2 regions of the Streptomyces sp. KPB2 genome follow, and region 2 is predicted to be linked to the other one. Evidence: riboswitches for the same ligand, from Rfam matches in the RefSeq annotation. Region 2 holds a riboswitch; the other holds the start of a gene.

Region 1 (7,266 bases), 3.7 Mb from region 2:
GCTGTGCATGCAGTTCCTGATCGACGACGGCACCTGGTGGCAGGGCCTCCTGCTCGGCCTCGCGGTCGCCGTCAGCGCCACCCTGGGCGACCTCGGCGAGTCCATGATCAAGCGGGACCTCGGCATCAAGGACATGGGCACCCTCCTGCCGGGCCACGGCGGCATCATGGACCGGCTGGACTCCCTGCTGCCGACGGCACCGGTGGTGTGGCTGCTGCTGGTGATCTTCGTCGGGTCCGGGTGATCCGGTCGGTGCCCCCTGCACGGTGGGCCTGATCTGCTGGTTTCTCGGAGAGGGACCCGTTGTCCACAGGGCGGCGGGTCCCTCTCCGTATGTCTGCGACACTGGTATGGCCATGCCTAAGCCCGGAGAACTCACATTCGTCGCGCCGCGCGGAGCCAAGAAGCCGCCGCGGCACCTTGCCGATCTCACGCCTGCCGAGCGCAAGGAGGCTGTCGCCGCGATCGGTGAGAAGCCGTTTCGCGCGAAGCAGCTCTCGCAGCACTACTTCGCGCGGTACGCGCACGCCCCCGAGCAGTGGACCGACATCCCCGCCGGTTCCCGCGAGGGGCTGCGGGAAGCGTTGCTGCCCGAGCTGATGACGGTCGTGCGGCACCTGTCCACCGACCAGGGGACCACGCGCAAGACGCTGTGGAAGCTGTTCGACGGGACGCTCGTCGAGTCCGTCCTCATGCGTTACCCGGACCGGGTGACCATGTGCATCAGCTCCCAGGCGGGCTGCGGGATGAACTGCCCGTTCTGCGCCACCGGCCAGGCCGGCCTCGACCGCAATCTGTCCACGGCCGAGATCGTGCACCAGATCGTGGACGGCATGCGGGCGCTCAGGGACGGCGAGGTCCCGGGAGGCCCCGCGCGGCTCAGCAACATCGTGTTCATGGGCATGGGCGAGCCCCTCGCCAACTACAACCGAGTCGTCGGCTCCATCCGCCGCCTCACCGACCCCGAGCCGGACGGTCTCGGGCTCTCCCAGCGCGGCATCACCGTCTCCACGGTCGGCCTGGTCCCGGCGATCCACCGTTTCGCCGACGAGGGCTTCAAGTGCCGCCTCGCCATCTCCCTGCACGCCCCCGACGACGAGCTGCGCGACACCCTCGTCCCCGTCAACACGCGGTGGAAGGTGCGCGAGGTGCTGGACGCCGGGTTCGAGTACGCGGCGAAGTCCGGGCGCCGGCTGTCCATCGAGTACGCCCTGATCCGCGACATCAACGACCAGGCCTGGCGCGGTGACCGTCTCGGCAGGCTCCTCAAGGGCAAGCCCGTGCACGTCAACCTGATCCCGCTCAACCCCACGCCCGGCTCCAAGTGGACCGCGTCCCGGCCCGAGGACGAGAAGGCGTTCGTGGAGGCGATCGCGGCGCACGGTGTGCCGGTGACCATCCGGGACACCCGCGGACAGGAGATCGACGGGGCGTGTGGTCAGCTCGCCGCGAGCGAGCGGTAACCTGACCGGCGGAAGTACAGCAGCACAGTCACATCTTCATATTCCGACAGGGGAGCGCCACAGCGCTGAGAGTGCGGCACCGGCCGCAGACCCTCCGAACCTGGCCCAGGTCATTCTGGGTAGGGAGATCGGTCACCACTCGAGCTGTTGCGCCCTGCCCGGGACCCTCGCCAGGGGTTCCGGGCGGGGCCGCGTCTTCTCCTGGTCACCCAGGAGGAATTCAGTGAGCATCACCAAGAAGGTCAGTGTCCTGGCCGTCGGCCTCGGCATGGTCGGCACCCTGGCCGCCTGCGGATCGTCGTCCGACGACGCCGGGAGCGGCTCCGGCGGCGCCAAGACCGTGACGCTGGTCAGCCACGACTCGTGGGCCGCGTCGAAGGACGTCATCGCCGCCTTCGAGAAGGAGTCCGGCTACAAGGTCGAGGTCCTCAAGGACGGCGACGCCGGGCAGGCCGTCAACAAGGCCATCCTGACCAAGGACAACCCGCAGGGCGACGTCTTCTTCGGCGTCGACAACACCCTGCTCTCCCGCGCCCTCGACAACGGCCTGTTCCAGCCGTACGAGGCCAAGGGCTCGGACCGGGTCCGGCCCGAGTACCGGACCGACCGGGACAAGCACCGGGTCACGCCCATCGACACGGGCGACATCTGCGTCAACTACGACAAGGCGTACTTCAGCAAGCACAAGCTGACCCCGCCCAAGTCCTTCGACGACCTCGTCAAGCCCGAGTACAAGGACCTGCTCGTCACCGAGAACGCGGGCAGCTCCTCGCCGGGTCTCGGGTTCCTGCTCGGCACCGCCGCCCAGTACGGCGACGGGGGCTGGGAGGGCTACTGGAAGAAGCTCAAGGCGAACGGCGTCAAGGTCGTCGACAGCTGGGAGCAGGCGTACAACGAGGAGTTCTCCGGCTCGGCCGGCGGCAAGAAGGCCAAGGGCGACCGGCCCCTCGTCGTCTCCTACGCCTCCTCCCCGCCCGCCGAGGTCGTCTACGCCGACCCGCAGCCGGACACCGCCCCCACGGGCGTCGCCGACGGCACCTGCTTCCGGCAGGTCGAGTACGCGGGCCTGCTCAGCAACGCCAAGAACCCCGAGGGCGGCAAGGCGCTCCTCGACTTCATGCTGAGCAAGTCCTTCCAGGAGGACATGCCGCTGAACATGTTCGTCTACCCGGTGCGGGAGGGCGCGCAGGTCCCCGAGGCGTTCTCGAAGTTCGGGCCGCAGGCGAAGGACCCGCAGACCCTCGACCCGGCGAAGATCGCCGACAACCGTGACCAGTGGGTCAAGTCGTGGACCTCGCTCGTACTGAAGTGAGCCACCCGGGCAAGCAGGCGGGCACCGCGCGCGGGAGCGCGGCGCGGCTCGGTCTCATGGCCGTGCCCGTCGCGTTCTTCGCGGTGTTCTTCGCCTACCCCGTCGCCGCCATCGTCGCGCGGGGCCTCAAGGTCGACGGGGTCTGGCGGCTCGGCCGGATCGGGGACGTGCTCGCGCAGTCCGACGTGCGGCACGTCCTGTGGTTCACCACCTGGCAGGCGCTGGCGTCCACCGCGCTTACGCTCCTGATCGCCCTGCCCGGCGCGTACGTCTTCGCCCGCTTCGACTTCCCCGGCAAGCAGGTGCTGAGGGCCGTGGTGACGGTGCCGTTCGTGCTGCCGACGGTCGTCGTCGGCACGGCCTTCCTGGCGCTGGTCGGGCGCGGCGGGCTGCTCGACGAGCTGTGGGGCGTACGTCTGGACACCACGGTGTGGGCGATCCTGCTCGCGCACGTCTTCTTCAACTACGCCGTCGTCGTCCGCACCGTCGGCGGCCTGTGGGGGCAGCTCGACCCGCGGCAGGAGGAGGCCGCGCGGATGCTGGGCGCCTCGCGGCTGCGGGCCTGGCGGCAGGTGACGCTGCCCGCGCTGGCGCCCGCCGTGGCCGCCGCCGCGCTGATGGTCTTCCTGTTCACCTTCACCTCCTTCGGCGTCGTCCAGATCCTCGGCGGCCCCACCTTCTCCACCCTCGAAGTGGAGATCTACCGCCAGACCTCCCAGGTCTTCGACCTGTCCACGGCCGCCGTGCTGACGCTGATCCAGTTCGCGGCCGTCGCCGCCGTCCTCGCCGTGCACGCCTGGACGGTACGGCGGCGCGAGAGCGCCCTCCGGCTGGTCGACGCGGCCACGACCGCGCGCCGGCCGCGCGGAGCCGGGCAGTGGGCGTTGCTGGCCGGGGTCCTGGGCGTCGTCGTCCTCCTACTGGTGCTGCCGCTCGCGGTGCTGGTCCAGCGGTCACTGGGCGCCTCCGGGTTCGGTTACTACCGCGCGCTGACCCGGGAGGACGGCGGCACCTTCCTCGTCCCGCCGATCGAGGCGATCGGCAACTCCCTCCAGTACGCCGCCGCCGCGACCGCGATCGCCGTGGTGATCGGCGCGCTGGCCGCGACCGCGCTCACCCGGCGCGACGCGGGCCGCTTCGTGCGCGGGTTCGACGCGCTGCTGATGCTGCCGCTCGGGGTGTCGGCGGTGACGGTCGGCTTCGGTTTCCTGATCGCGCTGGACGAACCCCCGCTGGACCTCAGATCGTCCTGGATCCTGGTGCCGCTCGCACAGGCGCTGGTGGGCGTCCCCTTCGTCGTACGCACGATGCTGCCGGTGCTGCGGGCGGTGGACGGCCGGCTGCGGGAGGCGGCGGCGGTGCTGGGCGCGTCGCCGTGGCGGGTGTGGCGCGAGGTGGACCTGCCGATGGTGCGAAGGGCGCTGCTGGTCGCGGCCGGGTTCGCCTTCGCGGTGTCGCTCGGCGAGTTCGGGGCGACCGTCTTCATCGCACGGCCCGACAACCCGACCCTGCCGGTCGCCGTGGCGCGGCTGCTGGGCCGGCCGGGAGAGATGAACTACGGCCAGGCGATGGCCCTTTCGACGATTCTGATGCTGGTGTGCGCCGTGGCCCTGGTGGTGCTGGAGCGGCTGCGGACCGACCGGAGCGGGGAGTTCTGACATGCCGTCCATGCCGTCCAAACCGTCCGTGCCGTCGGGGCCGCCCATGCCGTCGAGCCTGCTGAGCCTCGAAGGCGCCACCGTCCGCTTCGGCGGGCGGGCCGTGCTCGACGCCGTGGACCTGGCGGTCGCCGAGCACGAAGTGGTGTGCGTGCTCGGGCCCAGCGGCAGCGGCAAGTCGACGCTCCTGCGGGCGGTCGCCGGACTCCAGCCGCTGGACGCCGGGCGGGTGGCGCTGGACGGACGGGACCAGACCGGAGTGCCCGCGCACCGGCGCGAGGTCGGGCTGATGTTCCAGGACCACCAGCTCTTCCCGCAGCGTGACGTGGCCGGGAACGTCGCCTTCGGGCCGCGGATGCACGGCGCCTCCCGGGCCGAGCAGCGGGACCGGGTGGCGGAGTTGCTGGAGCTGGTCGGGCTGCCGGACGCCGCCCGTCGGTCCGTCGCCGCGCTCTCCGGCGGTGAGCAGCAGCGAGTGGCGCTGGCCCGGGCCCTGGCGCCCCGGCCGCGGCTGCTGATGCTGGACGAGCCCCTCGGCCAGCTCGACCGCTCGCTGCGGGAGCGGCTCGTGGTGGAACTGCGGGAGCTGTTCGGGCGGTTGGGCACCACGGTGCTGGCCGTCACGCACGACCAGGGCGAGGCGTTCGCGCTCGCCGACCGGGTCGTGGTGATGCGGGACGGTCGGATCGCCCAGTCGGGGACGCCTCTGGAGGTGTGGCAGCGGCCGGCGGACGCGTTCGTGGCCCGTTTCCTCGGATTCGACAATGTGACCGAGGCGTCAGTCTCCGGGCAGGCCGCGGACACCCCGTGGGGCAAGCTGCCGGTCCCCGAGGACGCCCCGCAGGGCACCCGGACGGTGCTCGTCCGGCCGGCCGGCGTCCGCGTCGTCCCCGCCGACGAGGGCCTGCGCTGCACGGTCACGGCCCGTACCTTCCGCGGCACGCACGTCGCCGTCCACCTTCAGCCCGAGGGCGCGCCGCGCCTGGAGGCGGCGTGTGCGTTGCGGGCGGCGCCGGAGGTCGGGGACGCGGTGGGGGTGGAGTTCGACGCGGCCGAGATCGTCGTGCTCGGGTGAGGGCCGTTCCGCTCGTAGGGTGACCGCATGACATTCCTCCCACATGACCGCTACTGCGACGAAATCCTTCACCAGGTGGGCCGGCTCAGGGCGGTGGTCACGTCCGGCGCGGACCTGGCCGCCACCGTGCCGACCTGCCCGGAGTGGTCCCTGGAGGACCTGGTGCGGCACGTGGGAGGGGCGTTGCGCTGGACCGGGCTGATCGTCGGCACCCGCGCCGAGGAGAACGTCCCGATGGACCGGGTGCCGGGCGCCGAGGGCCCCGCGGCGACCGGGGACGCGGCGGCGCTGGACGCGTGGCTGGCGGAGTCCGGCGAGGTGCTCGTGGGCGCGCTGCGGGAGGCCGGCCCGGACACGAGGGTGTGGTCGTGGTCCGGCGACGACCGGGCGGGCTTCTGGGCGCGGCGGATGACCCACGAACTCGTCGTGCACGGCGCCGACGCGGCCCTGGCGGCGGGCCTGCCCGTCCAGCCGGTCGCGCCCGAGGTGGCGGCCGACGCGATCGACGAGTGGCTGGACATCGTACGCTTCGTACAGCGGGCACTTCCCGGCGCGGCGGCGAAGGAACTGCGCGCCCCGGGCAGCAGCATTCACCTGCACGCCACCGACACCCCGGCCGAACTGAACGCCGAGTGGTTCGTCGAGCTCCCCGAGGAGGGCATCGTCTGGCGCCGCGGCCACGAGAAGGCCTCCGTGGCGCTGCGCGGCCCGCTCACGGACGTGCTGCTGGGCTTCTACGGCCGGCTGCCGCTGGACGACCCGGGACTCGAAGTGCTCGGTGACCGCAAGCTGCTCGAACTCTGGCTGGAAAGGGCGACGTTCGGCTGACACGACGGTGGCCCGCCCCGGACCGGGACGGGCCACCGAGTGAACCGGTGTGCGGGCGTCAGCGGTTGCTGTTCGCTCCGCGACGGCGCAGGCCGAAGAAGACGGCACCGCCACCGACGACGACCAGGGCCGCCGCGATACCGGCGATCATGCCGGTGTTGGAGTTGGCGCCGGTCTCGGCGAGGTTGGAGTCACCGGCCGCCGGGGACGGGGCGTTGTCGCTCGGCGCGGCCGCCGGCGCGCTGCTCTCCGGCTGCGACGGCGCGGGGGCCGACGTGGACGGCTCGGGCGCCGGGGACTCCGTCTCGTCGGACGGGGTCGAGGAGCTCTCCGACGGGGTCGGCGTCGGGGACGGGGTGTCCTCGGTCTTGCAGGGCGTCGACGGGGTCGTGACGTCCGGCTTGATGTCCTCGTCGACGTACCGGTCGGCCTTGACGTGGATGCGGTACGTCGTGTTCGGCTGCCAGTCCACGGGGAAGCTGACGGTGGTGCCCTCCTTGGAGCCCTTGACCGTCTGCTGACCCACCTGCTTGTCGCCGTCCTTGAGGTAGACGGTGATGGTAGCCGGGATGCCGGCGGGGTCCACGTCGGTGACGGTGATGACACCGTTGTCGCCATCGCACTGGGCCTTGGCGGAGAACTCGTTGATGTTGCACGCGAGGGCGGATCCGGAGGCGCTGAGCGCCAGGGCCGCGGAGGCGGCGACGACGCCGAGGGCGCGGACGCCGCGGCGGGATGCCGTACGGCTGATTATGGACAGGACTGCCACGTTTGTCCTTTACGGGAGCGCGAATGCGGGGGGTGGTGAGGGCGCCGACGCTCGATGACGCGGCATCAGCACCCCCATGAGCCTCACTGGTCTATAAGCGGGGCGTAAGAAGTGTCAACGCATATGCCGCTCAACGCTGTTGACTTTGCCGTCTTATTAAC
Region 2 (7,266 bases):
GCCGACCCCGAGCACCAGCAGGACGGCGACGACGATCGCCAGCGGACCGCGTCGCGGCCGGGGCAGGCGGGACCGGGGCGGGGCCGGCGGGGGAGCGGAGAGCCGACTGGTGCGGTGGACCCCGTCCGTGCCGGGCCCGCCGTCGGCGCCGAACGCGCCGTCGCCCTCGTCCTCGTTGACGGGCAGCGGGCGGGGCATCGTCAGCGCGCGCGGGATGACGCTCGTACGGTCCTCGGCGTTGTCGTGTTCCGCGGCGAGGGCCTGCGGCGGCACCGCGTCCAGCTGGTCCGCGCTCAGCGCCGCACGCGCCTCGCGGGTCCGCGCGAGCAGCGCCACCGCGTCGTGGGGCCGGATCTCCGGGTTGCGTGCCGTCGCCGCGGCGACCAGCTCGTCCAGCTCGAACGCCATCTCCGGCACGGCGGCCGACGGCGGCGGCACGTCCTCGTGCAGGTGCTTGTAGAGCACCGCGGCGGGCGAGTCCCCGTCGTGCGGCTTGGCGCCGGTCAGCATCTCGTACAGCACGACACCGCACGCGTACACGTCGACCCTGGGATCGGCCGTGCCGTGCTCGATCTGCTCGGGCGCCAGGTAGGAGACGGTGCCGAGGACGGCGCCGGTGGTGCTGGTGACGGTGTTCACGGCCCGGACCAGGCCGAAGTCGGCGACCTTGACCCGGCCGTCGTCCCCTATGAGCACGTTCTCCGGCTTCATGTCCCGGTGCACGAACCCCGCCCGGTGCGCGGCACCGAGCGCGGCGAGGACCGGCTCCAGGATGTCCAGCGCGGCCCGCGGCCTGAGCGCCCCGCGCTCGCGCAGCACGTCCCGCAGGGTGCAGCCGGCGATGTACTCCATCGCCAGGTAGACGTACGCCCCCTCGGCCCCCTGGTCGAAGACCTGGACGACATTGGGGTGGTCGAGCCGCGCCACCGACTTGGCCTCGCGGATGAACCGCTCGACGAAGGTGGCGTCGGTCGCGAGCGTCGGGTGCATCACCTTCAGCGCGAGCACGCGGTCCAGGCGGGTGTCCACGGCCCGGTAGACCGTGGCCATCCCGCCGACCGCGATCCGCGCCTCGACGCGGTACCGGCCGTCGAGCACCTGCCCGACGAGAGGGTCCTGAAGGGTCGTGTCCACGCAGGGAGTCTACGAGCCGACACCGACACCCCGTGTCGTCGAGCGGAATCGGGCCGGTACTGCAGCGCATCTGTGACGCTTCCCACGCACCGTGCGCCGCCGACGGCGGCGCACCCTCGCGGGTCGGGCCACCTCTTGCCCGACCGGAAACGGGTGGTGCGCGGGTGGGAGACGAAACCCGGTGCGGCGCAGGCTCACTGAAAAGCGGGCCGCTCCGGATCCAGCACCGCCAGGCCCTCCGCAGGAGACGACGCCTCGGCGAAGTGCCGCCGCGGAATCCGCCCCGCCCGCCGGGCCAGCCGCCCCGCCTCCACGGCGTACCGCATCCCCTCCGCCATCAGGACCGGCTCCTGCGCCCGCGTCACCGCCGAGGCCAGCATCACACCCGCGCACCCCAGCTCCATCGCCAGCGCCACGTCCGACGCCGTACCGGCCCCCGCGTCCAGGATCACCGGCACGCGCGCGTGCTCCACGATCAGCTGGAAGTTGTGCGGGTTGCGGATCCCGAGCCCCGAGCCGATCGGCGAGCCCAGCGGCATGATCGCCGCGCACCCGACGTCCTCCAGCTTCCGCGCGAGCACCGGGTCGTCGTTGGTGTACGGCAGCACCGTGAAGCCGTCGTCGACCAGCGTCTCCGCCGCGTCCAGGAGTTCGACCGGGTCCGGCAGCAGGGTGCGCTCGTCGGCGATGACCTCCAGCTTGACCAGGTCCGTGCCGAGCGCCTCGCGTGCCAGCCGCGCGGTCAGCACCGCCTCCCCGGCCGTGAAGCAGCCGGCCGTGTTCGGCAGCACCCGGATGCCGAGCCGCTCCAGCACGGACAGCACCGACCCGTGCACCGAGGCGTTCACCCGCCGCATCGCGACGGTGGTCAGCTCCGTCCCGGAGGCCACCAGCGCGCGCTCCAGCACGTCCAGGCTGGGCGCCCCGCCCGTACCCATGATCAGGCGGGACCCGTACGACGTGCCGTCGAGGACAAAGGGATCGTCAGCCATGGTCAGCCTCCTTGGACGGCGGTGAGGACCTCGACACGGTCGCCGTCGGCCAGGGCGGTGGCGGACCACTGCGCGCGCGGGACGACGGTTTCGTTCAGGGCGGCGGCCACTCCGGACGGTGCCGCGGTGAGCGTGCCCACCAGCGCGTCCAGGGCCGTACCAGGAGCCACCTCGCGCGGCTCGCCGTTGACGGAGATGTTCATGCGGACTGCTCCGAGAGGTGCGGGAGTGGGGGAAGCGCGGGAACGGCGTCGAAGCGGCGCGGCGTGAAGGGGCGCCCCTCCTCGGGCAGCCTCCCGGTGGTCAGGGCGTGCGCCATGACGTCGCCGGTGACCGGGGTGAGCAGAACGCCGTTGCGGTAGTGGCCGGTGGCCAGCAGCAGGCCGTCCAGGGCGGTCGGGCCGAGCAGCGGGGCGTTGTCCGGGGAGCCGGGGCGCAACCCCGCGCGGGTCTCCGTCAGCGGCAGCTCCGTGATGCCGGGGACCAGCTCGTGCGCGTCGCGCAGCAGCTCGTAGACGCCGCCCGCGGTGACCGTGGTGTCCCAGCCCAGCTCCTCGCTGGTGGCGCCGACGACCAGCTCGCCGCTCTCGCGGGGCACCAGGTAGACGTGGTTGCCGCGCACCACGGCGCGCACCGTCCGGTTCAGCAGCGGTCCGTGCGTCCTCGGCATCGTCAGCCGCAGCACCTGCCCCTTCACGGGCCGCACCGGCGGCAGTACGGCCTCCGGCACGCCCGCGAGGCGCCCGCTGAGGCTGCCCCCGGCCAGCACCACCTGCCCCGCCTCCAGCGCCGTGCCGTCGGCGGTGACGACACCCGTGGCCCGGTCCCCGCGCCCGACGGTGAGCCGCTCGGCCCACACCCGGTGGAAGACCACGCCCGCCCGCTCGCAGGCGGTCACCAGCGCGTGGGCGAGGCGGCGGGGGTCGATCTGGTGGTCGCCGTCCACCCGGAGCCCCCCGCGCACGCCCGGCGCGAGCATCGGCTCCAGGCGTCGGCACTCGCGCCCCGACAGCCACTCCGACTCCAGGCCGGACCGCTGCTGGAGCGCGTGCAGCTCACGCAGGTGGGCGCGGTCGTCGGCGTCCAGCGCGACGGCGAGCGTGCCGCAGCGGCGGTACCCGAGGTCCCGGCCGGTCGCCTCGGACAGCTCGGCCGCGAAGTCCGGGTAGCGGCGGGCCGAGGCGAGGTTCAGCGCGAGCAGCGTCTCCTCGCCGTAGTGCAGCTCCGTGACGGCGGCCAGCATCCCGGCCGCCACCTGGGCCGCGCCGCCGCCCGGCTCGGGGTCCACCAGGGCCGTGACCAGCCCGCGCTGCGCGGCCCGCCAGGCCGTGACCAGCCCGACGATCCCGCCGCCGACGACGAGCACGTCGGACGTACGGGGGGTTCGAGGTGTGTGTGGAGGCGTGTGTGGTGGAGACGACATGGGCGTCCAGCCCCTCCCTTCGCCGGCATGACCCGGATCAGGTTCGTACGGTCGGAGGCCGCCAGCCTCCCTCTCAGCCCGGTGCGTCCGGGCTCCCGCGAGTGCCTTGCGTCGGCCACCCTAGCCCGCGGCGCGTCGCCCGGGTAAGGGAGCCTCCCCGACGGAGCAGAACCCCGGGGGCCGCCGATCCGCGCGGCCGCCGGCTCGTCGGGCACGCGCGCCGACCGACGAAACGCCGGGTGTCTATGGTGATCGGGTGAGTGAGCAGACGCGGGAGCGGGGACAGGGACCGGCGGCGGACGCGGAGCGCCGGGTGGTCGTGGTGGGCGCCGGGATGGCGGGCGTGCAGACCGCGGTCGCCCTGCGGGAACAGGGCTTCACCGGCCCGGTGACCCTCGTCGGCGCGGAGCCGCACCAACCGTACGACCGGCCCCCGCTGTCCAAGGCCGTCCTGCTGGGCACCGCCGAGGGCTCCGCCTTCGACGTCGACTTCGAGGCGCTCGGCATCACCCTCCGGCTGGGCTGCGAGGCCCTGGGCGTCCGCCCCGGCGCACACGTCCTGGACACCTCCGAGGGCCCCGTGCCCTACGACTCCCTGGTCCTCGCGACCGGCGCCGAACCGGTCCGGCTCCCCGGCGCCGAGGGCGTGCCCGGCGTGCACCTGCTGCGCACCCTGGACGACGCCGAACGGCTGCGCCCGGTGCTCGCCCGCCGGCACGAGGTCGTGGTCGTCGGCGCGGGCTGGATCGGCGCCGAGTTCGCCACCGCCGCGCGCGAGGCGGGCTGCGCGGTGACCGTCGTGGAGGCCGCCGACCGGCCGCTGGCCGACGCGCTGCCCGCCGAGGTCGCCGCGCCGATGACCGACTGGTACGCCGAGGCGGGCGCCGAACTGCGCACCCGCGCGCGCGTGGAGCGCGTCGAGCCCGGCGGCCCCGGCGAGCCCGCCCGTGTCGTCCTCGACGACGGCACCCGGCTGCCGGCCGGCGCGGTCGTCGTCGGCATCGGCGCGCGCCCGGCCACCGGCTGGCTGGCGGGCTCCGGCATCGCGCTCGGCGCGTACGGCGAGGTCCTGGCCGACGACCGCCTGCGCACGTCCGCGCCGGACGTCCACGCGGTCGGCGACTGCGCCTCCTTCCCCTCCGCCCGCTACGGCGAGCGGCTGCTCGTGCACCACTGGGACAACGCACTCCAGGGCCCGCGCACGGTCGCCGCCGACATCGTCGGAGCCCCGACGGGCGAGGCCCCGGCGGCCTACGACCCGGTGCCGTACTTCTGGTCCGAGCAGTTCGGCCGCTTCGTCCAGTACGCCGGTCACCACACGGCCGCCGACACCACCCTGTGGCGCGGCGACCCGGCGAGCCCGGCCTGGACGGTCTGCTGGCTGCGCGAGGGCCGCCTGGTCGCCCTGCTGGCGGTGGGGCGCCCCCGTGACCTGGCGCAGGGCAAACGGCTGATCCAGGCGGGCACGACGATGGACCCGGACCTGCTGGCCGACCCCGCGAAGCCGCTGAAGGCGACGACGGCCGCGTCGGCGTAGCCCCGGCGCGGTCCGGCCCGGTCCGGTTTCCGACTGTCAGTGCCAGGTGGCAGGCTGGGGGCGTGACCGAGATTGACGCAAAGACCGATGCTCTCGTGCCCGCCTGGCTCACCGTCCCCGACATCGCCGAGAAGCTCGGCGTCGAGGTGACCCGGGTACGCCAGCTGATCAAGGAAGGCCAGCTCATCGCCGTCCGCCGCGGCGAGAACCGCGCGCTGCACGTCCCGGCGGTCTTCATCGACGAGGACAAGGTCGTCAAGGGCCTGGCCGGGACCCTGACACTGCTGCGGGACGACGGCTTCACGGCCGAGGAGATGCTGGAGTGGCTCTTCACGCCCGACCCGAGCCTGCCCGGCACCCCCGCCCAGGCCCTGGCCGAGAACCGCGGTACGGAGGTGAAGCGCCGCGCCCAGGCGCTCGCCGTCTGACCGCCACGGCGCCGGCCTGTCACACCGCGTGATCGCGGCCGATCCGCGACCTCGCCGGTCCGGTCCGTCGCACGGTTGATCCGCCACACCGCCCGGCGTACGAGCCGCGGACCACGGCCCGGGAGGGGCCCGGTCCGCGGCCGTGTGCCAGAATCGCGCGGCCCGGTCCCGGGCCCGCGCCACCGAACCGGGGGGACACCCGCATGCCCGACACCGCCCCGACCACCGCCCGCGCCCGGCTCGCCGACGCCAGGCTCTACCTGTGCACCGACGCCCGCCGGAGCCAGGGCGATCTGCCCGAGTTCCTGGACGCCGTGCTCGCCGCCGGGGTCGACATCGTCCAGTTGCGGGACAAGGGGATGGAGGCGGCCGAGGAACTGGAGCACCTGAAGGTGTCCGCCGAAGCCTGCGCCCGCCACGGCAGGCTCCTCGCGGTCAACGACCGCGCGGACGTCGCGCACGCCGCCGGCGCCGACGTGCTGCACCTCGGCCAGGGCGACCTGCCGGTGCCCGCCGCCCGCGCGATCCTCGGCGACGACGTCCTGATCGGCCGTTCCACGCACGCCGAGTCCGAGGCGGCCACTGCCGCCGTCCAGGACGGCGTGGACTACTTCTGCACCGGACCGTGCTGGCCCACCCCCACCAAGCCCGGCCGCCACGCACCCGGCCTCGACCTGGTCAGGTACACGGCGGCGCTGGGCACCGACCGCCCCTGGTTCGCGATCGGCGGCATCGACCTCGGCAACCTCGACGAGGTGCTGGAGGCGGGCGCCCGGCGCGTGGTCGTCGTCCGCGCGATCACCGCCGCCGACGACCCCGGCGCGGCGGCGGCCGAGTTCGCGAAGCGGCTGCGGCAGGTCCCGGCAGGGGAGTAGCCCCGCGCAGCCGCGAGCGGGCCGGGTGTCCAAAAGGTGGACAACAACTCGACAATATGGACAAATGTCCCCCATCCGGTTGGGGGACCGCCGCACCCTGGCTAACCTGCCGGTATGGCCCTCGGAACCGCAAGCACGAGGACTGATCGCGCCCGCACGGTGCGCGACATCCTCGCCACCGGCAAGACGACGTACTCGTTCGAGTTCTCGGCGCCGAAGACGCCCAAGGGCGAGAAGAACCTGTGGAGCGCGCTGCGGCGGGTCGAGGCCGTGGCCCCGGACTTCGTCTCCGTGACCTACGGCGCCGGCGGCTCCACGCGCGCGGGCACGGTCCGGGAGACCGAGCAGATCGTCGCCGACACCACCCTGACCCCGGTGGCCCACCTCACCGCCGTCGACCACTCCGTCGCCGAACTGCGCAACATCATCGGCCAGTACGCCGACGCCGGGATCCGCAACATGCTCGCCGTGCGCGGCGACCCGCCCGGCGACCCGACCGCCGACTGGATCGCGCACCCCGAGGGCCTGACGTACGCCGCCGAACTGGTCCGGCTCATCAAGGAGTCGGGCGACTTCTGCGTCGGCGTCGCCGCCTTCCCCGAGATGCACCCGCGCTCCGCCGACTGGGACACGGACGTGGCGCACTTCGTCGACAAGTGCCGGGCGGGCGCCGACTACGCGATCACCCAGATGTTCTTCCAGCCCGAGTCCTACCTCCGGCTGCGCGACCGGGTCGCCGCGGCCGGCTGCGAGACCCCGGTCATCCCGGAGGTCATGCCGGTGACCAGTGTGAAGATGCTGGAGAGGTTGCCGAAGCTCAGCAACGCCTCGTTCCCCGCGGAGCTGAAAGAGCGGATCCTCGCAGTCAAGGACGATC

Evidence for each region. A riboswitch is a leader RNA that binds a small molecule or an ion and turns the genes downstream of it on or off. The one in region 2 is predicted to bind thiamine pyrophosphate.
Region 1: it holds a riboswitch for thiamine pyrophosphate, as region 2 does, so the genes downstream of both, D1J63_RS09965 (thiamine ABC transporter substrate-binding protein) here and thiO (glycine oxidase ThiO) in region 2, are expected to answer to the same signal.

What each region holds. Positions count from the first base shown of each region.
Region 1 covers NZ_CP034353.1:2,330,277-2,337,542, reverse strand. The annotation lists gene D1J63_RS09975 (phosphatidate cytidylyltransferase) at 1-244, shown strand, start outside; gene rlmN (23S rRNA (adenine(2503)-C(2))-methyltransferase RlmN) at 357-1,463, shown strand; TPP riboswitch at 1,502-1,607, shown strand; gene D1J63_RS09965 (thiamine ABC transporter substrate-binding protein) at 1,687-2,775, shown strand; gene D1J63_RS09960 (iron ABC transporter permease) at 2,751-4,433, shown strand; gene D1J63_RS09955 (ABC transporter ATP-binding protein) at 4,480-5,508, shown strand; gene D1J63_RS09950 (maleylpyruvate isomerase family mycothiol-dependent enzyme) at 5,536-6,336, shown strand; gene D1J63_RS09945 (LAETG motif-containing sortase-dependent surface protein) at 6,395-7,105, opposite strand; gene D1J63_RS09940 (LOG family protein) at 7,262-7,266, opposite strand, start outside.
Region 2 covers NZ_CP034353.1:6,022,057-6,029,322, forward strand. The annotation lists gene pknB (Stk1 family PASTA domain-containing Ser/Thr kinase) at 1-1,134, opposite strand, end outside; gene D1J63_RS27105 (thiazole synthase) at 1,329-2,126, opposite strand; gene thiS (sulfur carrier protein ThiS) at 2,129-2,329, opposite strand; gene thiO (glycine oxidase ThiO) at 2,326-3,549, opposite strand; TPP riboswitch at 3,547-3,658, opposite strand; gene D1J63_RS27120 (FAD-dependent oxidoreductase) at 3,806-5,086, shown strand; gene D1J63_RS27125 (Rv2175c family DNA-binding protein) at 5,149-5,514, shown strand; gene thiE (thiamine phosphate synthase) at 5,718-6,389, shown strand; gene metF (methylenetetrahydrofolate reductase [NAD(P)H]) at 6,504-7,266, shown strand, end outside.